DNA from 3 places in the Streptomyces sp. NPDC012794 genome. Region 1 is predicted to be linked to each of the others. Evidence: riboswitches for the same ligand, from Rfam matches in the RefSeq annotation. Region 1 holds a riboswitch; each other region holds the start of a gene.
The links. A riboswitch is a leader RNA that binds a small molecule or an ion and turns the genes downstream of it on or off. The one in region 1 is predicted to bind thiamine pyrophosphate.
Positions count from the first base shown of each region.

Region 2: another riboswitch for thiamine pyrophosphate. It lies ahead of ACFY7H_RS25350 (thiamine ABC transporter substrate binding subunit); the one in region 1 lies ahead of thiO (glycine oxidase ThiO).
Region 3: another riboswitch for thiamine pyrophosphate. It lies ahead of thiC (phosphomethylpyrimidine synthase ThiC); the one in region 1 lies ahead of thiO (glycine oxidase ThiO).

Region 1 covers NZ_JBIBCI010000004.1:204,413-212,090, reverse strand. Annotated here, with positions in the region: gene ACFY7H_RS09600 (Twin-arginine translocation pathway signal) at 1-113, shown strand, start outside; gene ACFY7H_RS09595 (4a-hydroxytetrahydrobiopterin dehydratase) at 115-429, shown strand; partial or broken gene ACFY7H_RS09590 (XRE family transcriptional regulator) at 486-905, shown strand; gene ACFY7H_RS09585 (thiazole synthase) at 1,476-2,270, opposite strand; gene thiS (sulfur carrier protein ThiS) at 2,276-2,476, opposite strand; gene thiO (glycine oxidase ThiO) at 2,473-3,654, opposite strand; TPP riboswitch at 3,652-3,764, opposite strand; gene ACFY7H_RS09570 (NAD(P)/FAD-dependent oxidoreductase) at 3,879-5,099, shown strand; gene ACFY7H_RS09565 (Rv2175c family DNA-binding protein) at 5,212-5,577, shown strand; gene thiE (thiamine phosphate synthase) at 5,647-6,285, shown strand; gene metF (methylenetetrahydrofolate reductase [NAD(P)H]) at 6,365-7,279, shown strand; gene ACFY7H_RS09550 (hypothetical protein) at 7,330-7,678, shown strand, end outside.
Region 2 covers NZ_JBIBCI010000015.1:84,909-92,586, forward strand. Annotated here, with positions in the region: gene ACFY7H_RS25345 (ABC transporter permease) at 1-1,229, opposite strand, end outside; gene ACFY7H_RS25350 (thiamine ABC transporter substrate binding subunit) at 1,280-2,374, opposite strand; TPP riboswitch at 2,460-2,569, opposite strand; gene rlmN (23S rRNA (adenine(2503)-C(2))-methyltransferase RlmN) at 2,640-3,755, opposite strand; gene ACFY7H_RS25360 (phosphatidate cytidylyltransferase) at 3,933-5,009, opposite strand; gene frr (ribosome recycling factor) at 5,009-5,566, opposite strand; gene pyrH (UMP kinase) at 5,661-6,440, opposite strand; gene tsf (translation elongation factor Ts) at 6,603-7,439, opposite strand; gene rpsB (30S ribosomal protein S2) at 7,574-7,678, opposite strand, start outside.
Region 3 covers NZ_JBIBCI010000002.1:182,483-190,160, reverse strand. Annotated here, with positions in the region: gene ACFY7H_RS04000 (DUF5326 family protein) at 31-258, shown strand; gene ACFY7H_RS03995 (IclR family transcriptional regulator) at 544-1,290, shown strand; gene ACFY7H_RS03990 (SsgA family sporulation/cell division regulator) at 1,385-1,834, shown strand; gene ACFY7H_RS03985 (YibE/F family protein) at 1,872-3,326, opposite strand; TPP riboswitch at 3,366-3,510, shown strand; gene thiC (phosphomethylpyrimidine synthase ThiC) at 3,505-5,292, shown strand; gene ACFY7H_RS03975 (hypothetical protein) at 5,416-6,231, opposite strand; gene ACFY7H_RS03970 (metallophosphoesterase) at 6,382-7,629, opposite strand.

The DNA.
Region 1 (7,678 bases):
CACGCATGGTCCGTGAACTACTCGCCCTGGAGCGGGCCATGCGCCCGTGGCACGATGCACCCGTAGGCCGGGACCTCACCGAGATCCTGGCGCCGGTTGGCATGGGGAGCTGACATGGGTGTACCGATGGTCCTGACCGACGAGCAGATCACCGAAAAGCTGGCCGGCCTGCCGGGCTGGGAACGCAAGGGCGACGAGATCACGCGCACCTACGCGATCCGATACCACGCCGCCGTGGCGGCCATCGTCACCATCGCCGACCGGTCTAGGCGCATTCAGCACCACGCAGACCTCGATCTGCGGATCGACCACCTGCGGGCAACCATCACCACCCACGACGCCGGATACCGCCTCACCGCAGCGGACTTCGACCTCGCCCACCGCATCGACGCGATCGTCGCCGCCCACCAGTCCCTCCCCTTGGACTGATCCGGACGGTCGTCGGACAAAAAAGATGGGAGGCCACTGTGGCCGCAGACGGGGGTGAGGAGACGTTCTCGGGGGTGTGGCTCAGCCGCTACGAGTTCTTCTCTTCGAGCCGGGACGCTTCGTACGAGGGCAAGCACTACGTAGTGATCGTTCAGCACGGGAACCGGCTGACCGTCCAGAGCCTGCCCGGGGCGAGCAGCAACCCGGACAGCCCGCTCACACTGGATCTCACCGTCGACCGCAATGTGGTCACGGGCACCTGGGTCGAGCAGACCGCCGCAGACGGCTACTACAACGGGGCCCGCTACCACGGGGCCATCCAACTCCTGGTCGAGCCGACCGGACGCCGCATGACCGGCAAGTGGGTCGGCTTCGGCAAGGACTTCGACGTCAATACCGGTCCCTGGGAACTGCGGCTGGTGGACCGGACCACGACCAAGGCAACACTGGAGAGGTACAGCCGGCCTCCGGAATGATCCGACCGGGCGTGCCTGACACCGCTTCCCGCGCTGCTCCGGTCGCCATTTGGTGCCGGTATCAGCCCAAGACGGCCGTCGGCCGCCGAGATCAGAGCAGCGCGTAGCGATCTGGCGCGCCTGTCCGCTTCCCTCGTTGTCCTCATCCACCTCTGGTGCGGGTATCGGCCCCGGACGGTCGTCGGACGCCATGCCGAGAGGAGCGCGTAGCGATCTGACGCGCCTGGAGGCTCCGCAGGTCGTTCTGGTCAACCTCTCGTGCGGGTAGCCGCGCCCGGGTTCGGAAGCATGGATCGCAGGGTTCGGATGCCCGGCGGGCCGGCCCCCGGCCCGTCGTCTCATCGCTGAGGGACCCGCCCCTCCCCTTCTCCTGCCCCGTGACCGTTCTTTGGGGGGTTCCCGGCAGTCCTTGTCTTTCCGGGGCGGGACGGGCTGTCAAGGGTCGCCGGAGGCGATCACGCAGTGACGCGAACGAAGTGAGCGCCCTTGACGGGCCGGCACGACACGGAAGGACGATGGGACTGACGGGAACCCCCCAAACCGGCTCTGATCCGGCCAAAGGGGCTACTGCTAGAACGCCGGGCGCTCCGGGTCCAGGGCCGCGCGGCCCTCCGTCGGGGACGAGGCCTCCGCGAAGCGGCGTTGGGGGATGCGGCCCGCGCGGTGGGCCAGGCGGCCCGCCGAGACGGCGTCGCGCATCGCCGCCGCCATCAGGACCGGCCGCTGCGCACGCGTCACCGCCGAGGCGAGCATCACCCCCGCGCAGCCCAGCTCCATCGCCAGGGCCGCGTCGGAGGCCGTTCCCGCGCCCGCGTCGAGGATCACCGGGACCCCGGCGCGCTCGACGATCAGCTCGAAGTTGTGCGGGTTGCGGATGCCCATGCCCGAGCCGATCGGGGAGCCCAGCGGCATGATCGCCGCGCAGCCCACGTCCTCCAGCTTCCGCGCGAGGACCGGGTCGTCGTTGGTGTACGGGAGGACCGTGAAGCCCTCGTCGACCAGGACCTCGGCGGCGTCCAGCAGCTCGACGCCGTCGGGCAGCAGGGTGCGCTCGTCCGCGACGACCTCCAGCTTGATCCAGTCCGTGCCCAGTGCCTCCCGCGCCAGCCGGGCCGTGAGCACGGCCTCGCCGGCGGTGAAGCAGCCCGCGGTGTTGGGCAGGACGGCGATGCCCAGCCGGTTCAGCACGGAGAGCACCGAGCCCTGCACGGTGGGGTCGAGGCGGCGCATGGCCACGGTGGTCAGCTCGGTGCCGGAGGCGACCAGGGCGCGTTCCAGGACGTCCAGGCTCGGGGCCCCGCCCGTGCCCATGATCAGCCGGGAGGAGAAGGTCCGGCCGCCCAGGGTGAAGACGTCGTCAGCCATGGTGGTCAGCCTCCCTGGACCGCGGTGAGGATCTCGATCCGGTCGCCCTCGTCCACCCGCGTCGCCCGCCACTGCCCGCGCGGGACGACGGTCTCGTTGAGCGCGGCGGCCACGCCCGAGGGGGCCGTGGTGAGGGTGGCGACCACCGCGTCGAGGGTGGTGCCGGCCGCGACCTCGCGCGGCTCGCCGTTGACGGAGATGGTCATACGAGGGACTCCTGACGCGTGGAGGAGAAGCGGCGCGGGCTGAAGGGTCGGGCGACCTCCGGCACGGAGCCGGTGGTCAGCAGTTCCTCCATCACGTCGCCGGTCAGCGGGGTCAGCAGCACCCCGTTGCGGTAGTGCCCGGTGGCCAGGTGCAGGCCGGGCAGGTCGGTCGGGCCGAGCAGCGGCGCATTGTCGGGGGAGCCGGGGCGCAGCCCCGCCCGGGTCTCGACCAGCGGGAGCTCTGTGATGCCGGGTACCAGCTCGTGGGCGTCGCGCAGCAGCTCGTACACCCCGCCCGCGGTCACCGTGGTGTCCCAGCCGAGTTCCTCGCTGGTGGCGCCGACGACGAGTTCGCCGTTCTCGCGCGGCACAAGGTAGACGTGGCTGCCGCGTACGACGGCCCGTACCGTCCGGGACAGGAACGGGGCGCACGCGGGCGGTACGGCCAGCCGCAGCACCTGCCCCTTCACCGGCCGTACGGGCGGGCGCGCCTCGGCCGGTACGCCGGCCAGCCGGCCGCTGAGCGAGCCCGCGGCGAGCACCACCTGGCCGGCGCGCAGCTCCGTACCGTCGTCGAGCAGTGCTCCGGCGGCCCGGTCGGCGGTGACGAGCAGCCGTTCCGCGCGGGCCCGGTGGATGGCGACGCCGGCCCGCCCGCAGGCGGCCAGCAGGGCGGCGGCGAGCCGGCGGGGGTCGACCTGGTGGTCCCCGTCGACGCGCAGCCCGCCGCGTACGCCGGGGGCGAGCATCGGTTCCAGACGGCGGCACTCGCGGCCGGTGAGCCACTCCGACTCCAGGCCGCAGCGGCGCTGGAGGGCGTGCAGCTCCCGCAGGTGGAGCCGGTCGTCGGCGTCGAGGGCGACGGCGAGGGTGCCGCAGGCCCGGTAGCCGAGGTCCATGCCGCCGCTGGCTTCGGTGAGCTCGGCGGCGAACTGCGGGTAGCGGGCGGCGGAGGCGAGGTTGAGCCCGAGCAGGGTCTCCTCGCCGTAGTGCAGCTCGGTGACGGCGGCCAGCATGCCGGCGGCGACCCGGGCGGCGCCGCCGCCGGGGTCCGGGTCGGCCAGCGCGGTGCGCAGCCCGCGCCGGGCCGCCCGCCAGGCCGTGACCAGGCCGATGATGCCGCCCCCGATGACGAGGACGTCGGATCCCCCGGCGGATCCCTTCCGAGATGAGTGCATGGGCGTCCAGCCCCTCCCTTCGCCGGCATGACCCGGATCAGGTTCGTACGGTCGGAGGCCGGCCAGCCTCCCTCTCAGCCCGGTGCGCCCGGACTCCCGCGATAGGTACGGTGGCCAGACTAAACCCCGCGGCCGGAGCCGGGTAAGGCTGCCTCCCCGGCGTCCGCCCGCCGGTCCCCCTCCCCCTGTTCCTGATGGGCCGTCAGTTCACTAGGCTGGGCCGCGTGAGTGAGCAGACGGAACAGACGAACCCCGGCGTCGTGATCGTGGGTGCCGGAATGGCCGGCGTGCAGACCGCCGTGGCCCTGCGCGAACAGGGTTACGAGGGCCCCGTGACCCTGCTGGGCGCCGAACCCCACCAGCCCTACGACCGCCCCCCGCTCTCCAAGGCGGTGCTCCTCGGCAAGGCCGAGGACTCCGCGTTCGAGGTCGACTTCGAGGACCTGCGCATCGGCCTGCGCCTCGGCACCGAGGTCACCGGGCTGCGGCCGGAGGCCCGCGAGGTCGACACCGAGGCCGGCCCGGTCCCGTACGAGGTCCTCGTGCTGGCCTGCGGCGCCCGCCCGCTGACCCTGCCCGGCACCGAGGGCGTCCCCGGCGTCCACCTGCTGCGCACCCTCGACGACGCCGCCCGGCTGCGCCCGGTGCTGGCCGCCGCCCCCGCGACCGTGGTGGTCGGGGCGGGCTGGATCGGCGCCGAGTTCGCCACCGCGGCCCGCGAGGCCGGCTGCGCCGTCACCGTGGTCGAGGCCGCCGGCCGGGTGCTGGCGGGAGCCCTGCCCGCCGAGGTCGCCGAGCCGATGGGCCGCTGGTACGCCGAGGCCGGTGCCGGCCTGATCACCGGCGCGAAGGTCGCGGGGATCGAGGAGGGCCGGGTCCTGCTGGCCGACGGCCGCGAGCTGCCCGCCGGGGCGGTGGTCGTCGGCATCGGAGCCCGGCCCGCCACCGACTGGCTCGCAGGCACCGGGATCGAGCTCGGCCCCGACGGATCCGTCACCGCGGACGCGTACCTGCGCACCTCCGTCCCCGGCGTGTACGCCGTCGGCGACTGCTCCTCCTTCCCGTCGGCCCGCTACGGGCGGCGGCTGCTGGTCCACCACTGGGACAACGCCCTCCAGGGCCCCCGGGCCGTCGCGGCGAACATCCTCGCGGCGGAACCCGTCCAGGCCTATGACCCCGTGCCGTACTTCTGGTCCGAGCAGTTCGGCCGCTTCGTCCAGTACGCCGGCCATCACGGCGACGCCGACACCCTGCTGTGGCGCGGTGACCCGGCCGGCCCCGCCTGGTCCGTGTGCTGGCTGCGCGGGGGCGCGCTGGTGGCCGTCCTGGCCGTGGGCCGCCCCCGGGACCTGGCGCAGGGCCGCAAGCTGATCGAGACCGCCGCGCCCGTGGACCCGTCCAAGGTCGCGGACCCTGCCGTTCCGCTGAAATCGGCCCTGCTCTGACGGCTCCCGGGCCCTGCCGGGCCGCCTGCCGGGCCCCGATCCGGCGGCCGCCCGGCCCCGGACGGACGGGGCCAGGTACCGGCGGCCCGTCCGAAGTGGCAGGCTTGTCCCCGTGACCGAGATTGACGCAAAGATCGATGCCCTCGTCCCCTCCTGGCTGTACCTCCCCGACATCGCGGAGATGCTCGACATCGAGGTGACCCGGGTCCGCCAGATGGTCAAGGAAGGGCAGCTGATCGCCGTACGCCGGGGCGAGAACCGTGCCCTGCAGGTTCCGGCGCAGTTCATCGACGGCGACAAGGTCGTCAAGGGCCTCGTCGGGCTGCTGACCGTACTGCGGGACGACCGCTTCTCCGACGAGGAGATGCTGGAGTGGCTCTTCACCGAGGATCCGACCCTGCCGGGCACCCCCGTGCAGGCGCTGCGCGAGAATCGCGGCACGGAGGTCAAGCGCCGCGCCCAGGCGCTCGCCCTCTGACCGGCTGATCCACCGGTGTGCGGGCCGACCCCGTCGGCCCGCACACCCCACCACCACGGGGGGAATCCCATGCAGCAGCTGTCCGACGCCCGGCTCTACCTGTGCACGGACGCGCGCAAGCGGCAGGGTGACCTCCCCGAGTTCCTCGACGCGGTCCTGGCCGGCGGCGTCGACATCGTCCAGCTCCGCGACAAGGGCATGGAGGCGGGCGAGGAGCTCGAACACCTCCAGGTCTTCGCCGAGGCCGCCCGCCGCCACGGCAAGCTCCTCGCCGTCAACGACCGCGCCGACGTCGCGCACGCCATCGGCTCCGACGTCCTGCACCTCGGCCAGGGCGACATCCCCGTCCCCGCCGCCCGCGCCGTCCTCGGCGGCCGGGTCCTGATCGGCCGCTCCTGCCACGCCGAGTCCGAGGTGGACGCCGCCGTCGCCGAGCCCGGCGTGGACTACTTCTGCACCGGCCCCTGCTGGCCCACCCCCACCAAGCCCGGCCGCCACGCCCCCGGACTCGACCTCGTCCGGTACGCGGCCTCCCTCGCCCAGGACCGCCCCTGGTTCGCGATCGGCGGCATCGACGCCGGCAACCTGGACGAGGTCCTGGACGCCGGCGCCACCCGCGTCGTGGTCGTCCGGGCCCTCACCGAGGCCTCCGACCCCGGCGCCGCGGCCGCCGAACTCGCCAAGAGGGTTCGCGCCCGCCTCGGGTGACGCTGGAGCGGCGTCCAAAAAGCTGTCCAGGTCGTGGACAGCGCTTCGGCGTCCGCCGGGCCCCGTCTAACCTGCCCGTATGGCCCTTGGTACCGCTTCCACCTGGTCGGACCGTGCACACACGGTCCGCGACCTCATCGCGTCCGGAGCCTCGTACTCCTTCGAGTTCTGGGCTCCCAAGACCGAGAAGGGCGAGCGCAACCTCTGGAACGCGCTCCGCAGGATCGAGGCGGTCTCCCCGAGCTTCGTCTCCGTCACGTACGGGGCCGGCGGCTCCACCCGTGGCGGCACCGTCCGAGCCACCCAGCAGATCGCCTCCGACACCACCCTGACGCCCGTCGCGCACCTGACGGCGGTGGACCACTCCGTCGCCGAGCTGCGCCACGTCATCGGCCAGTTCGCCGACGCCGGCATCCGCAACATGCTCGCCCTGCGCGGCGACCCGCCCGGCGACCCCATGGGCCCCTGGGTCAGGCACCCGGAGGGCGTGGACTACGCGGCCGACCTGGTGCGCCTGCTCAAGGAGTCCGGCGACTTCTGCGTCGGCGTCGCCGCCTTCCCCGAGATGCACCCGCGCTCCGAGGACTGGGACACGGACATCCGGCACTTCGTGGACAAGTGCCGCGCCGGCGCGGACTACGCCATCACCCAGATGTTCTTCGATCCGGAGAATTATCTGCGGCTGCGCGACAGCGTCGCCAAGGCGGGCTGCGAGACCCCGATCATCCCCGAGGTCATGCCCGTTGTCGGTATCAAGCAGCTCGACCGGCTGCCGCAGCTGAGCACCGCCGTCTTCCCCGACGCCGTGAAAGAGCGCATGCTCGCCGTCAAGGACGACCCGGCCGCTGTACGCTCCATTGGCATCGAGTTCGCCACGGAGTTCTGCGCGCGGCTGCTGTCCGAGGGTGTCCCGGGACTGCACTTCATCACGCTGAACAATTCCACGGCGACTCTCGAGATCTACGAGAACCTGGGCCTGCACCAGCGGGCCTGACCGGCCGTCTCCCCTTCCCGCGCGGGCGGCCGTACCGAGAGGGGCCTTGCATGGGAATGACGGTCCTCTACATCGCGTTCGGCATCGTCGCGTTGTGGCTGCTTGCCGAGGTCCTGATGCAGTACAAGGCCCGGCTGCGCTGGCGCCTGCTGGCCTTCACCGGCTTCGCCGGAGTGGTGGCCGGAGTGGTACTGCCGTCGGTGCTCGTGATCGCCGCCGGCGCGACCGCCTTCGCCGTCGGCCAGACCCTGGTCACGCTCTCCTTCCGGAAGGGCTTCGTGGCCGGCTGGGCGCTGCGCCGGGGCGGGCGGCCCGCACCGGACGCGGCTTCGGGCAGACGCCGCCGCTCCGGGAGCGGACCGCGCCCGGAGCCGGCACTGGAGGTCACCGGGCTGGAGT
Region 2 (7,678 bases), on a different contig from region 1:
TGCGCCAGCGGCACCAGGATCCACGAGGTCCTGAGGTCCAGCGGCGGCTCGTCCAGGGTGATCAGGAACCCGAAGCCCACGGTCACGGCGGACACCCCGAGCGGCAGCATCAGCAGCGCGTCGAAACCGCGTACGAAGCGGCCCGCGCGCCGGGTCAGGGCGGCGGCCGCGAGCCCGCCGACGACCAGGGCGATGGCGGTGGCGGCGAGGGCGTACTGGAGGGAGTTCCAGACGGCCTCCAGCGGCGGCACCAGAAACGTTCCGCCGCCGGAGCCCGCGTCCTGCAACGCCCGGTAGAAGCCGAAGCCGTAGCCGCCCGGCGCGTCGAAGGACCGTTCCACCAGCACGGCCAGCGGCGCCACCACCAGCAGGACCACCGACAGCAGCACCCCGCCCAGCAGGCCGCGCTGTCCCCAGCCGCGCGGCGGGCGCGCGGTGTGCGCCGGGTCCACGAGCCGCAGCGCGGTCTCCCGCCGGCGCACCGTGCGGGCGTGCACGGCGAGGACGGCGGCGATGGCCGCGAACTGGACCATCGTCAGCACGGCTGCGGTCGGCAGGTCCAGCAGCTGCGCCGTCTGCCGGTAGACCTCCACCTCCAGGGTGGCGTACGCGGGCCCGCCGAGGATCTGCACGACGCCGAAGGAGCTGAAGGTGAACAGGAACACCATCAGCGAGGCGGCGGCCACCGCCGGCGCGAGCGCGGGCAGCGTCACCCGCCGCCACGCCGTGATCCGCCCGGCGCCCAGCACCCGGGCGGCCTCCTCCTGGCGCGGGTCCAGCTGCGCCCACAGCCCGCCGACCGTCCGTACGACGACGGCGTAGTTGAAGAAGACGTGGGCGAGCAGGATCGCCCAGACGGTGGTGTCCAGCCGCACGCCCCACAGTTCGTCGAGCAGCCCGCCGCGCCCGACCAGCGCCAGGAAGGCACTGCCGACGACCACCGTCGGCAGGACGAAGGGGACGGTGACCAGCGCGCGCAGCAGCTGCTTGCCGGGGAACTCCAGGCGGGCGAAGACGTACGCGCCCGGCAGCGCGAGGAGCAGGGTGAGGGCGGTCGAGGCGAGCGCCTGCCAGGTGGTGAACCAGAGCACGCCGGCGATGTCGGGCCGGGCCAGGACCTCGCCGATCCGGCCGAACTGCCAGCCCGCGTCCGTCTTGAGCCCGCGGCCGACGATCGCGGCCACGGGAAAGGCGAAGAACACTCCGAAGAAGGCGAGCGGCACGGCCATCAGAGCGAGTCTGACGGCCGTGGCGCGCCCGCCCTCCGTGGGGAGGCGCTCTACTTCACGAGCGAGGACCACGTCTTGACCCACTGCTCACGGTTCTTGGCGATGGTCTCCGGAGCGACGTTCTCCGGCTTCTCGACCACCACGCCGTGCTTCGTGAACAGCTCCGGCAGCTTCGCGTCCTTGACGACCGGGTTCACGAACATCTGGAGCGGCATGTCCTCCTGGAACTTCTTGGAGACCAGGAAGTCGATGAGCGCCTTGCCGCCCTCCTCGTTCTTCGCGCCCTTCAGCAGGCCCGCGAACTCGACCTGGCGGAAGCAGGTGCCCGTGGCGACGCCCGTCGGGGCATCGGCCGGCTGCGGCTCGCCGTAGAGGACCTCGACCGGCGGGCTGGAGGCGTAGGAGACGACCAGCGGTCGGTCGCCCTTGGCCTTCTTGCCGCCGGCGGAGCCGGAGAAGCGCTCGTTGTAGGCCTGCTCCCAGCCGTCGACGACCTCGACGCCGTTGGCCTTGAGCTTGCTCCAGTAGTCCTTCCAGCCCTCCTCGCCGTACTTGCCGACGGAGGCGAGGAGGAAGCCGAGGCCGGGCGAGGAGGTCGCGGCGTTCTCGGTGACGAGGAGGTTCTTGTACTCCGGCTTGACCAGGTCGTCCAGCGTCTGCGGCGGGGCGATCCTCTTGTCGGCGAAGTAGGCCTTGTCGTAGTTGACGCAGATGTCGCCGGAGTCGACCGGGGTGACCCGGTGCTGCTGGTCGAGGACGAACTCGGGCTTCACCGTGTCCAGGCCCTTGGCGTCGTACGGGGTGAAGATGCCGTTGTCGAGGGCCCGCGAGAGCAGGGTGTTGTCGACGCCGAAGAAGACGTCGCCGCGCGGGGATCCCTTGGTGAGGATCTCCTGGTTGAGGGCCGCGCCCGCGTCGCCGGACTTCAGGACCTTGACGGTGTAGCCGCTCTGCTGCTCGAACTCCTTGAGGACCGTGGCGGTCACGTTGAAGGAGTCGTGGGAGACGAGCGTGACCGTCTTGGACTTGGGGGCGCCGGTCGCCTCGGACGTGTCCTTGCCCTCGCCGCCGCCGCAGGCGCCGAGGGTGGTGACGCCGAGCGCCGCCGCGAGCGCCGTGCCCGCGATCTTCCTGGTGGTGCTCACTGGTGTATTCCTCCTGGGATGACCAGGAGAAGACGCGGCCCCGCCCGGCGCTCTTCGCGAGCGGTCGCCGGGCAGGGCGCAACAGCTTGAGTGGTGACCGAACTTCCTACCCCGAATGACCGGGGCGAGGTTCAGAGGGTCTGCGGATGACGGGTACCGCACTCTCAGCGCTGTGGCGCTCCCCTGTCGGAATATGCAATTGGTTCGGCCACAGGGTACCCCGTGGCCGAATCGGGCAGGCCGCTGTCCGGAATGCAGCCGGAATCTATCGTTCCGAGGCGGCGAGCTGGCCGCAGGCGCCGTCGATCTCCTGGCCGCGGGTGTCGCGGACGGTCACGGGCACGCCGTGGCGGGCGATCGCCTCGACGAAGGCCTTCTCGTCCTCGGGGCGCGAGGCGGTCCACTTGGAGCCCGGCGTCGGGTTCAGCGGGATCAGGTTGACGTGTACGCGCTTGCCCTTGAGCAGGCGGCCGAGGAGGTCGCCGCGCCAGGCCTGGTCGTTGATGTCGCGGATCAGGGCGTACTCGATGGAGATGCGGCGGCCGGACTTCTCCGCGTACTCCCAGGCCGCGTCGAGGACCTCGCGGACCTTCCAGCGGGTGTTCACCGGGACGAGGGTGTCGCGCAGCTCGTCGTCCGGGGCGTGCAGGGAGACCGCGAGGCGGCACTTGAAGCCCTCGTCGGCGAAGCGCAGCATGGCCGGGACCAGGCCGACGGTGGAGACGGTGATGCCGCGCTGCGAGAGGCCGAGGCCGTCGGGCTCGGGGTCGGTGAGGCGGCGGATGGCTCCGACGACGCGCTTGTAGTTCGCCAGCGGCTCGCCCATGCCCATGAAGACGATGTTGGACAGGCGGGCGGGGCCGCCGGGGACCTCGCCGTCGCGCAGGGCGCGCATCCCGTCGACGATCTGGTGCACGATCTCGGCGGTGGAGAGGTTGCGGTCCAGGCCCGCCTGGCCGGTCGCGCAGAACGGGCAGTTCATTCCGCAGCCGGCCTGCGAGGAGATGCACATCGTCACCCGGTCCGGGTAACGCATCAGCACGGACTCGACGAGCGTGCCGTCGTGCAGCTTCCACAGGGTCTTGCGGGTGGTGTCGTCGTCACAGCTGATGTGCCGGACGACGTTCATGAGCTCCGGGAGCAGCTCCTGCTGGAGCTTCTCGCGCGAGGCCGCCGGAATGTCGGTCCACTCGGCCGGGTCGTGCGCGTAGCGGGCGAAGTAGTGCTGGGAGAGCTGCTTGGCCCGGAACGGCTTCTCGCCGATCGCGGCCACCGCCTCCCGGCGCTCGGCCGGGGTCAGGTCGGCGAGGTGCCGGGGCGGCTTCTTGACCCCGCGAGGGGCGACGAAGGTGAGCTCACCCGGAGCGGGACGGGGGGCCATGCGGTACTCCTCAGTACGACGGGGTGGGGGTCACCCCGCGCGTGCAGGGCCGGTCCGCGGCTCGGCCGCTGGACGGAAAGGGCGCGCCGCGTGAACACGGCGCGCCCTCCAGGATAACCCGGCCCGGACCCGTCAGCCGGTGGTCCGCCCCCTGGCCCGCGGCCCCGGAGCGACCGCTCAGCCGGTACCGACGAACGCCGCCAGCAGCAGCCAGACGACGGGAGCGGTCGGCAGCAGCGAGTCGAGCCGGTCCATGATGCCGCCGTGGCCCGGGAGCAGCGTGCCCATGTCCTTGATGCCCAGGTCACGCTTGATCATGGACTCGCCGAGGTCGCCCAGGGTGGCGCTGACCGCGACGGCGAGGCCGAGCAGCAGGCCCTGCCACCAGGCACCCCCGTCGATCAGGAACTCCATGCACAGGGCGCCGGCCGCCATCGCGAAGGCGACCGCTCCGAAGAGCCCCTCGCGGGTCTTGCCGGGGCTGATGCGCGGGGCGAGCTTGGTCTTGCCGAAGCGCCAGCCCACGGCGTAGGCCCCGGTGTCGCTGACCACGGTCAGGACCAGGAAGGTCACCACCCGCTGCGGACCGTCGTCCGGGGTCAGCAGCATCGCGACGAACGTGGCCAGGAAGGGCACGTAGAACGCCGCGAAGACGCCCGCGGTGACGTCCCTGAGGTAGTCCTCGGGCGGCTCGGTCATCCGCCACACGAGGACGGCCAGCGCGGTGAGGGCCATGGCCACCCACGCGCCCTCGGCCCCGCGGACGTATCCGGCGATGATCATCGCCGCTCCGCCGACCGCGAGGGGGACCAGCGGGGCCTTGATGCCCTTCTTCTCCTGGAGCCGGGAGGTGAGCTCCCACAGGCCGACCACGATCGCGACGACGATGACGCCGACGAAGACGGCCTTGACGATGAACAGCGAAGCGAAGACCACCGCGCCGAGGCCTACGCCGACCCCTATGGCGGCACGCAGATCCCGCCCCGCGCGCTTCTTCGGCGGCGGGGGCGAGGCGTCCTGCGGGGCCTGCGGTGGCGGAGGCGGGGGGCTGGGCATGGGCTCCTGCAACGGCGTCTCGGCGCGGAACGGGGGGCCGCCGGCGAAGGCGGCCCCCCGATCGCGTGCGTCCCGGTCGTCGAAGGCACGGCCGGCGGCATCGGGCACGATGGGCATGGGCGCAGTGTGCGGGCCCACCAGCGCATCGTATGCGGGACCCGCCGGAACCGGCTCCGCGGCCCAGGGAGAGTCGTTCATCAGACCTCGAGGAGCTCGGCTTCCTTGTGCTTGAGCAGCTCGTCCACCTGCGCGACGTACTTCGCGGTGGTGTCGTCGAGCTCCTTCTCGGCGCGGCGCACCTCGTCCTCGCCGGCCTCCTTGTCCTTGACCAGCTTGTCGAGGGCGTCCTTGGCCTTGCGGCGCACGGAGCGGATGGAGACCTTGGAGTCCTCGGCCTTGTTCTTGGCGACCTTGATGTACTCCTTGCGGCGGTCCTGCGTCAGCTCCGGGAAGGTCACCCGGATGATGCGGCCGTCGTTGCTCGGGTTGACACCGAGGTCGGAGTCGCGGATCGCCTGCTCGATGTTGCGCAGCGCCGAGGCGTCGAACGGCGTCACGATCGCCATGCGCGGCTCGGGCACGGCGAAGGAGGCGAGCTGGTTGATGGGCGTGATGGCACCGTAGTAGTCCGCCACGATCTTGTTGAACATCGCCGGGTGCGCACGGCCCGTGCGAATCGCGGCGAAGTCTTCCTTGGCGACGACGACGGCCTTCTCCATCTTCTCCTCGGCCTCGAGGAGGATTTCTTCGATCACCACGTGCTCCTGCATGTCAGATATGGATGGTTCAGGCGGGCGCGGGCGGTCCGGGCCGCCCGGACCGGGCCCCTGCGGGCCCGGCTCGGTGTGCTCAGACCCGGGTGCCCTGGTCGCTCACGAGCGTGCCGATCTTCTCACCCTTGACGGCGCGGGCGATATTGCCCTCGGCGAGCAGCTCGAAGACCAGGATCGGCAGCCGGTTGTCGCGGCACAGCGTGATGGCCGTGGCGTCGGCGACCTTGAGGTCCCGGGACAGCACCTCGCTGTACTCCAGCGCGTCGAACTTCACGGCGTCCGGGTTGGTCTTCGGGTCGGAGTCGTAGACCCCGTCGACGCCGTTCTTGCCCATGAGGAGGGCCTCGGCGTCGATCTCCAGGGCACGCTGGGCGGCCGTGGTGTCGGTGGAGAAGTAGGGCATGCCCATACCGGCGCCGAAGATGACGACGCGGCCCTTCTCCAGGTGGCGCACGGCGCGGAGCGGGATGTACGGCTCCGCGACCTGGCCCATGGTGATGGCGGTCTGGACGCGGCTGTCGATGCCTTCCTTCTCCAGGAAGTCCTGGAGGGCGAGGCAGTTCATGACGGTGCCGAGCATGCCCATGTAGTCGGACCGGGCCCGGTCCATGCCACGCTGCTGAAGCTCGGCGCCGCGGAAGAAGTTGCCGCCGCCGATGACGATCGCGATCTCGGCGCCGTCGCGGACCACGGCCGCGATCTCGCGGGCGATGGCGTGCACGACGTCGGGGTCGACACCCAGTCCGCCGCCGCCGGAGAAGGCTTCGCCGGACAGCTTCAGCATGAAGCGGCGACCCTTCTTCTCGTGGTCGCTCTTGTCGTCGGATGCGGTGTGGGGGTCCACGCCCTGATTCATGGAGATCTCCTCGTGCACATACGAAGAAGGCCATTGCCGGTGGGTCCTCGCGGTTCCCTCTGGGGCAATGGCCTCCTCGTCAGATCTGCGGTCGTCCTGCGCGGGCACGGACGACTGCTTCAGACCCTATAGGGGTCCGGTGTCCGTCGCGTACGGACGGACTCAGATGCCGACCTTGATGCGGGTGAAGCGCTTCAGGGTGACACCGGCCTCGTCCAGAACCTTCTGGACGGACTTCTTGTTGTCCAGCGCGTACGGCTGGCCGAGGAGCGTGACGTCCTTGAAGAAGCCGTTGACGCGACCCTCGACGATCTTGGCGATCGCGGCCTCGGGCTTGCCCTCGGCGCGGGTGACCTCTTCGGCGACGCGACGCTCGGACTCGACGACCTCGGCCGGAACGTCCTCGGCGGTCAGGTACTTCGGCGCGAAGGCGGCGATGTGCTGGGCGATGCCCTTGGCCAGCTCGGCGTCGGCCTTGTCCAGCTCGACCAGGACACCGATCTGCGGGGGCAGGTCGGGCATGGTGCGGTGCATGTAGGAGGCGACGAAAGCACCCTCGTACTGCGCGAAGCGGTCCAGGACGATCTTCTCGCCGAGGTTGGCGTTGGCCTCGTCCACGAACGCCTGGACGGTCTTGCCGGCCTCGATCTCGGACGCCAGCAGCGCCTCGATGTCCGCGGGCTTGGTCTCGGCCACGTGGGCGGCGAGCTGGTCGGCGACGGCCAGGAACTTCGGGCTCTTGGCCACGAAGTCGGTCTCGCACTTGAGCTCGAGGAGCACGCCGGAGGTGGCGTCCTCGGCGATCAGGGAGGTGACGGCACCGTTCTCGGCGGAACGGCCCTCGCGCTTGGCGACACCCTTCAGGCCCTTGACGCGCAGGATCTCGTTGGCCTTGGTGACGTCGCCGTCGGCCTCGACGAGCGCGTTCTTGCAGTCCAGCATGCCGGCGCCGGTGAGCTCGCGGAGCTTCTTGACGTCAGCGGCGGTGTAGTTCGCCATGAGTCTGTGATTCTCTCTCGAAGTCGTAGATCTACGGGTGAACAGCGGAGGAGCGCGCTCGTGGCGCGGCTCCCCCGCCGTCATCGTCCGTGCTGCGAATGCCCGGCGGATGAACGCCGGGCACTCTCAGTGGGTCAGGCCTGCTCGGCGGCCGGAGCCTCGGCCGCGGGGGCCTCGGCAGCCGGAGCCTCGGCCTCGGTGGCCTCGGCGGCCGGAGCCTCGGCCGCGGGGGCCTCGGC
Region 3 (7,678 bases), on a different contig from region 1:
ACGGGGCACGGACGAGGAAGAGGTAGGAACATGGACGGGATCCGAGCGATGTTCGCGGGTATGCCCTGGTGGGTGAAGTGGGTCGCCGTTCCGCTGCTGGCGCTCTTCGTCTTCGGCGGAGTGATCACCTCGATCCTCGGCACGCTGATCTCGTTCGCCTTCAAGCTGCTGCTCTTCGTCGCCCTCGTCGGCGGGCTGGTGTTCGTGGTGAAGAAGTTCACCGGCAGTGGGTCGAAGGCCTCCTCCAGCGACTGGTAGCACCAGGCCCGCCCCACCCCCAACGGGTAAGGGGATTGACCCAGGCGGGGGAACGGGACCGGCCAAACCGCCCACACGCCGGGAACCGGTGGATACAGTGGCAATCTGTGCCGTTCCCTGGGCGCCGATCCCTCCGCTCGGAACGGGCGGTCGCGTCGGGGCAACTGCTGGGCACGACCCCCAGGAGCCACGGCACACGCGGGGGCGGCCCCCGCAGGGCGGGCCCACCCCGAGGCCCGCCGCCACGCCTGGGGGTGAGCTTTGTCTTCGGTTCACAATCCCGGTGTGCCGACCCTGATCGGTTCGGTGCAGCGGGCGTTGCGGCTGCTGGAAGCAGCCGGGTCCCATAGCGGGGGAGCTCCGGCGAAACAGCTGGCGCGCGAGGCCGGGCTCCCGCTCCCCACCGCGTACCACCTGCTGCGCACGCTGACGCACGAGGGTTATCTGCGTCGGCAGAGCGGGGTGTTCGTACTCGGTGACGCGGCCGGCCGGCTGGCGGGCGGTGGGCTCCAGCAGAAACGTCGCAGCATGATCCTCGACTCGCTCGCGCACTTCCGTGACACGGTCGGGGCCCCCGTCTACTTCGCGGTGTTCCGCGAGGGTGAGATCGAGATCGTGGGTGTCTCGGACACCCCCGCCAACCCCGTCTGCGAGGAATGGGCCGACGTCCGCGCGACCGGCCACGCCCACGCCATCGGCCAGTGCCTGCTGGGCCAGCTCGACGAGAAGACGCGCAAGGACTACTACGAGCGGCACCCGGTCGAGAGCATCACGCCCTACACCGTGCGGGACGTGCACGCCCTGGAGCAGCGGATCGGCTCCCGGGAACGGACGCAGCCCGTGATCGAGCGTCAGGAGTACGCCCTGGGCACGGTGTGCGCGGCCATCCCGATCACCGTCGGCGACATCGCCGCGACAGTGGCCATTTCTCTCCCCCTGCACCAAGAAGAGCGGTTGCTCTCTGCTGTCGATCGACTACGGAGTGAAGTAGGCGCGCTGTTGAGCACCCTCTCGTTCTCTATCAGTATCTGAAAACTCACTCCTTGTGATCTGCTGTCGCTTCCACCACCCTTGTCAAGAGGCCTTGGGGGATCATTCCTGGCCACTTCCACTACAGGGGTAGGCAATGCACGAATCGGTACAGGCAGAGGTCATGATGAGCTTCCTCGTTTCCGAGGAACTCGCATTCCGGATCCCGGTGGAGCTGCGGTACGACGCCCGTGACCCCTACGCGGTGCGCCTTACCTTCCACCTTCCCGGAGACGCGCCCGTCACCTGGGCGTTCGGCCGGGAACTGCTCCTCGACGGCATCAACAAGCCGAGCGGTGACGGTGACGTGCACATCGCGCCCACCGACCCCGAGGAGCTGTCCGACGTCCACATCCGTCTCCAGGTCGGCGGGGACCGGGCCCTCTTCCGCGCGGGTGCGGGGCCGCTCGTCGCCTTCCTCGACCGGACCGACCGGCTCGTTCCGCTCGGTCAGGAGCGCAGTCTGGGCGACTTCGAGGAGAGCCTCGACCAGGCGCTCGGCAAGATCCTCGCCGAGTCGCAGCAGGACGAGCGGAAGGCCGGCTGAGGGGCGGGGCCGGAAGGTCCCGCCGTCGCCGAGACCTTCAGCGCTTGCGCCGGCGCCGGCCCCGGCCGCCGCGTGCCGGTCCGGCGGCCGGTCCCGCGGCCATGCCACCCGCGGCCCCCGGCCGGTCGGCGGAGACCACCAGCGCCGCCAGGGCGGTGGTCACGGGCACCGAGGCCACCAGCCCGATGGAACCGACGAGGGTCCGTACGATCTCCTCGGCGACCAGCTCGCTGTTGGCCACCGTCCCCATGCTGCTGTTGGCGATCGAGAACAGCAGTAGAAGTGGCAGAGCGGCGCCCGCGTACGCCAGCACGAGGGTGTTCACCACCGACGCGATGTGGTCGCGGCCGATCCGGATGGCGGCCCGGTACAGGGCGCGCGGGCCCATCGCCGGGTCCGCCTGGTGGAGTTCCCAGACGGCCGACGTCTGAGTGACGGTCACGTCGTCGAGTACGCCGAGCGATCCGATGATCACGCCCGCGAGCAGCAGGCCGCTCATGTCGATGCTCGGGTAGAGCCCGTGGATCAGCCCGGTGTTGTCGTCCGTGTTGCCGCTCAGGAAGGCCCAGCCGATGAACAGCGAGCCCAGCAGGCCGATCAGCAGGAGCGAGACCAGCGTGCCGAGGACGGCTACCGAGGTCCGGGCCGTCAGCCCGTGGCACATGTAGAGGGCGATCAGCATGATCGCGCTGGCCCCGATGACCGCGACGAGCAGCGGGTTCGAGCCCTGCAGGATCGCCGGGAGGATGAAGAGCGTCAGTACCCCGAAGCTGACGACGAGCGCGATGAGGGCGAACAGGCCGCGCATCCGGCCCACCACGACGACCGCGACGGCGAAGATGCCGGCCAGCAGCGCCATCGGGAACTTCCGGTTCAGGTCGATCACCGAGTACTGGAGGTCCCGGGGCGCGTCCGGCGCGTACGCCACCACCACCTCCTGGCCCTTCTCCAACTGCCGTGGCGCACCGGGCTGGACGATCTCGAAGAAGGCCCGGCCCCGTTCCGGTCCGCTGGTCACCTCGATGGTGGCCTTCTTGCACTCGCCGGTCCTGGCGGCCTGCGCCTCGCGCCCCTCGGGGGTGGAGGTGTCGCCCGTGGGAGGGACCTGCGAGGCGTTGACCGATTTGCAGTCCACCTTCGCGAGAGCGACGACCGTGCCCTGTTCGGTCTGGCGGTCGAAGCCCACCCCGGTGCGCTCGTGTGCGGGGGCGCCGCCGGGCCAGAGCACGGCCATGCCGATGAAGACGGCGGCGGCGAAGGGGATCAGTACGGCGGCGATCACCTTGCGCAGGTGCTTGGAGACCGGAGCCGCCGGCCCGTGGCCGTGGCTGTGCCCGTGGCTGTGGCCGGAGGAGTGCCCGTGGGAGGGCGCGGCAGCATCCCCGTGGGACGCGTGCTCGGGGCCGGTGTGGCCCATGGGCTCGGTGGGCTCGTGGGGGGGCTGCGGCGAGGACGTCACCGGCAGATCATCGCAAGAGATGAGGGGGCCCACTGTTCAGCACGCCACACACGACGCTAACGTGGGGGCTACTTTGCACAACGCGGGAGCTCGGAGCACCGGGCTGAGAGGGCGCTGATCACCGTACGCGCATGAGAATGCGTACGGGAGGAGGCTGCGCCGACCGCCGAACCTGTTACCGGGTAATGCCGGCGTAGGGAGATCAGGTCTCATGACCATTCAGGACGCACGCACGCCTGCCGCCGGCCAGAACGCCGACGGCCAGACCGAGCGCCAGCCCGGCTGGCACAAGGGATACCTGCCGGGCTCCCGCCCGGACATCCGGGTGCCGGTCCGCCAGGTCCACCTCACCAACGGCAAGGACGTGACGCTCTACGACACGTCCGGGCCGTATACCGACCCGCAGATCGAGACCGACGTGCGCCGGGGCCTGCCCCCGCTGCGGGAGCACTGGATCATCGGCCGCGGTGACACCGAGGAGTATGCGGGGCGCCCCGTCCGTCCCGAGGACGACGGCATCAAGCACACCTCTCCGCGCGGGGGCCTCAAGAACCTCGACGCGGTCTTCCCGGGCCGCCCGCGCCAGCCCCGCCGGGGCCGCGGCGGCGCCGCCGTCACGCAGCTCGCGTACGCCCGCCGGGGCGAGATCACCCCGGAGATGGAGTACGTCGCGATCCGCGAGAACGTCTCCCCCGAGGTCGTCCGGGAGGAGATCGCCGCGGGCCGCGCGGTGCTTCCGGCCAACGTGAACCACCCGGAGATCGAGCCGATGATCATCGGCAAGAGGTTCCTGGTGAAGGTCAACGCCAACATCGGCAACTCCGCCGTCACCTCCTCGATCGAGGAGGAAGTGGAGAAGATGACCTGGGCGACCCGCTGGGGCGCCGACACGGTCATGGACCTCTCCACCGGCCGCAACATCCACACCACCCGCGAGTGGGTGCTGCGCAACTCTCCCGTCCCGATCGGCACCGTGCCGCTCTACCAGGCCCTGGAGAAGGTCGACGGCCGGGCCGAGGACCTGACCTGGGAGATCTACAAGGACACGGTCATCGAGCAGGCCGAGCAGGGCGTCGACTACATGACGGTCCACGCCGGCGTGCTGCTGCCGTACGTGCCGCTGACCGCCCGTCGCAAGACCGGCATCGTCTCCCGCGGCGGCTCGATCATGGCCGCGTGGTGCCTGGCGCACCACAAGGAGAACTTCCTCTACACGAACTTCGAGGAGCTCTGCGAGATCCTCGCGACGTACGACGTCACCTACTCGCTGGGCGACGGCCTGCGCCCGGGCTCCATCGCGGACGCCAACGACGCCGCGCAGTTCGCGGAGCTGAAGACGCTGGGCGAACTGAACACCATCGCCAAGCGGCACAACGTCCAGACGATGATCGAGGGCCCGGGCCACGTCCCGATGCACAAGATCAAGGAGAACATCGACCTCCAGCAGGAGATCTGCGAGGAGGCGCCGTTCTACACGCTCGGCCCCCTGACCACGGACGTGGCGCCCGCGTACGACCACATCACCTCGGGCATCGGCGCCGCGATGATCGCCTGGTGGGGCACCGCGATGCTCTGCTACGTGACGCCCAAGGAGCACCTGGGCCTGCCCAACCGGGACGACGTGAAGACCGGGGTCATCACGTACAAGATCGCCGCGCACGCGGCGGACCTGGCCAAGGGTCACCCGGGTGCCCAGGAGTGGGACGACGCCCTGTCGGACGCGCGGTTCGAGTTCCGCTGGGAGGACCAGTTCAACCTGGCCCTCGACCCGGACACCGCCCGTGAGTTCCACGACGAGACGCTCCCGGCGGAACCGGCCAAGACCGCGCACTTCTGCTCCATGTGCGGTCCGAAGTTCTGTTCGATGAAGATCTCGCAGGACATCCGCCGCGAGCACGGCGGTGACCTGAAGGCCGATGAGATCGAGGCGGGCATGGCGGAGAAGTCCGCCGAGTTCGCGGCCTCGGGCAACCGGGTCTACCTGCCGCTGGCCGACTGATCCGTGTGCGGAGGGCTGACCGACGGGGTTCCGGGGGGAGTCGTCGGTCAGCCCTCCGCTGAGGCGGGGCGCCCGGTGAATACGGGTGGATGTTTCACGTGAAACGGGGCGACTTCTGTGGCCTCAGTCCGGGGCGTGGCCCGTGCCGCCGAAGTCCGGGCTGGTGAAGTCCGGCGAGCTGTAGCCGGGGCGGGGTCCCTCGGAGGGCGGGCCGGGGCTGGTGAAGTCCGGCGGGGTGTAGCCCAGGCTGGGGATGCGCCCGGCGCCCGGGGTGCGCGGCACGGGGTAGCCCGGTCCGGCGGTGGGGTCGGCCAGGGCGTCACGCAGGAAGGGCACGATGCCCCGCTCCAGCAGCGCGTTGCGCCAGGCCTCCCGGGCGCGGGAGAGCTCGTCCGGTATCGACACGCTCTCCTCCGCCGCGACCTCCGTGGAGCTGTTGCGCAGGGCCGTCACGAGCAGCGCGATCACCGCGAAGAGCAGGGCGACCACGGTGAGCCCGCCGAAGAGCCAGCCCGCCGTCAGCATCGTCTCGGCGAAGGCCGGGGCGGGCTCGATCATCTTGAGGCCGTATCCCACCAGCAGGAAGATCAGCATCGCGGTGCCCGCCAGCACTGGTGCCAGGACGCCGACCACCGCGCTCACGCCGGCCCCGTCGTCCTGGCCCTCGGCGCCGTCCTCGGTGCTCGTTCCCGGGGCGGACAGGACCGCGTCGCGCAGTTCCTCCCGCACTTTCACGTAGTGGTCGTACTCGGCGGCCGCCGCGGCGGTCAGCAGTGTGGTGGCGGCCTGGGCCATGGTGCGCAGTTGTTCGGCGTTCAGCCGTTCGCCCAGAGTGGCGAGTTCGGGCCGTTGGTCCGCGGTGCGCAGCGCCTCGTCGAGGAGCCGATCGAACTCCGGTCGGTCTTCGGTGAGCAGGTGCGGAGCGCTGGTCATGTGCATCCCCCGATGCTCCGTACGTGCCGGTATGCCCGCGTAGATCCGTGGATCCCGGCGTAAACGGAGGAGAGCCTGCTACGGATAGAGCGATGGTAGAGCGCCCCTGCCACGCCGTGACAAGGGCTTTGCTGAAATACCCCGCTCCGAGAACGCTCAGTCGCGCAGAGGTAGTTGAACGACGAGCAGCTTGCCCGCCATCGTCACGCCACCGTCCATGGCGATGGCCAGCCCGTCGGCGTACACGTGCGGCCCGTCCACGGCCTCGGGGCCGTGGGAGTCGTCGCCGTCCTCGGTGCCGACCTCGCCGAGCAGGTAGGGGATGGGGCTGTGGCCGTGGACGACGCGGCCGCCGCCGTAGGTGGCCAGGAGTTCCCGTACGGCCCGGGGGCCGGTCTCTTCGTCGCGGAAGGCGAACCGCTTGGTGAACTTGCGGAAGAGGTCCCAGGTGATGTCGGCGTCGTTGCGGTTGAGCAGCTCGTGGATGGTGTCGTTGACGTCCTCGATGGAGTCGCCGTAGTCGAGGTACGCGGTGGTGTCGGAGTGCAGGAGCAGGTGGCCGTCCTGCAGGGTGGCCGCGTCGAGGCGGGACATCCACTGGAGGTGGACGTCCTCCAGGCGCTCCATGTCGGCGCGCTGGCCCCCGTTGAGCAGCCAGGCGGCCTGGAAGGTGGCGGTACCGGCGCCGGAGGACACGGGGGTGTCGCCGAAGCGCTTGGCGCCGATGAGCAGCAGCTCGTGGTTGCCCATCAGGGCCTTGCAGTAGCCGCCGGCGGCGGCGGCCTCGGCGGAGAGCCGCATGACGAGGTCGATGACGCCGATGCCGTCGGGGCCGCGGTCGGTGAAGTCGCCGAGGAACCAGAGCCGGGCGTTGCCGGCGGACCAGCGGCACTCGGCGTCGATGAGGTGCTGTGCCTGGAGTTCGCTGATCAGCTCGTCCAGGTATCCGTGGACGTCACCGACGACGTACAGGGGGCCGGGACCGGAGCCCGGGGCCTCCTGGGGGACGTACTGGACCTGCACGGTGTGGCCGGGCCCGGTCGGCGCGCCGCGGCCGATGACGGGGAGGTCGCGCTGCGTGGGCGTGTAGCCGTCGTCAGCGCCGTCGGCGTCCTCGTACTCGACGTCGCCCGCGGCGCGCTGCTGCGGGACGGTGTCCGTGCCGGGGCGGGCGTGGGGGGCCGCGGCGGGCCGGTCGGGGGCGTACCCGGGCCGGGGGGGCGCGAGGGGCGCGCTCTCCTCGTAGTACGCGGGGTACTCGCCGTACACGGGGGGCTCGCCGGCCAGCGCGGCCGGCACGGTGTACGGCGCGGGTTCGGTGACCGGCACCCGGAAGTCCCGCAGCGTGTCCGTCCGCATCGCGGGTCCCTGACCGGCCCCCTGAGTCATCGACCCCTCCACCACCGTCGCGCTGCCGTACACCTGCGGACCCCCTCACCTCCTGGGCGGAGGG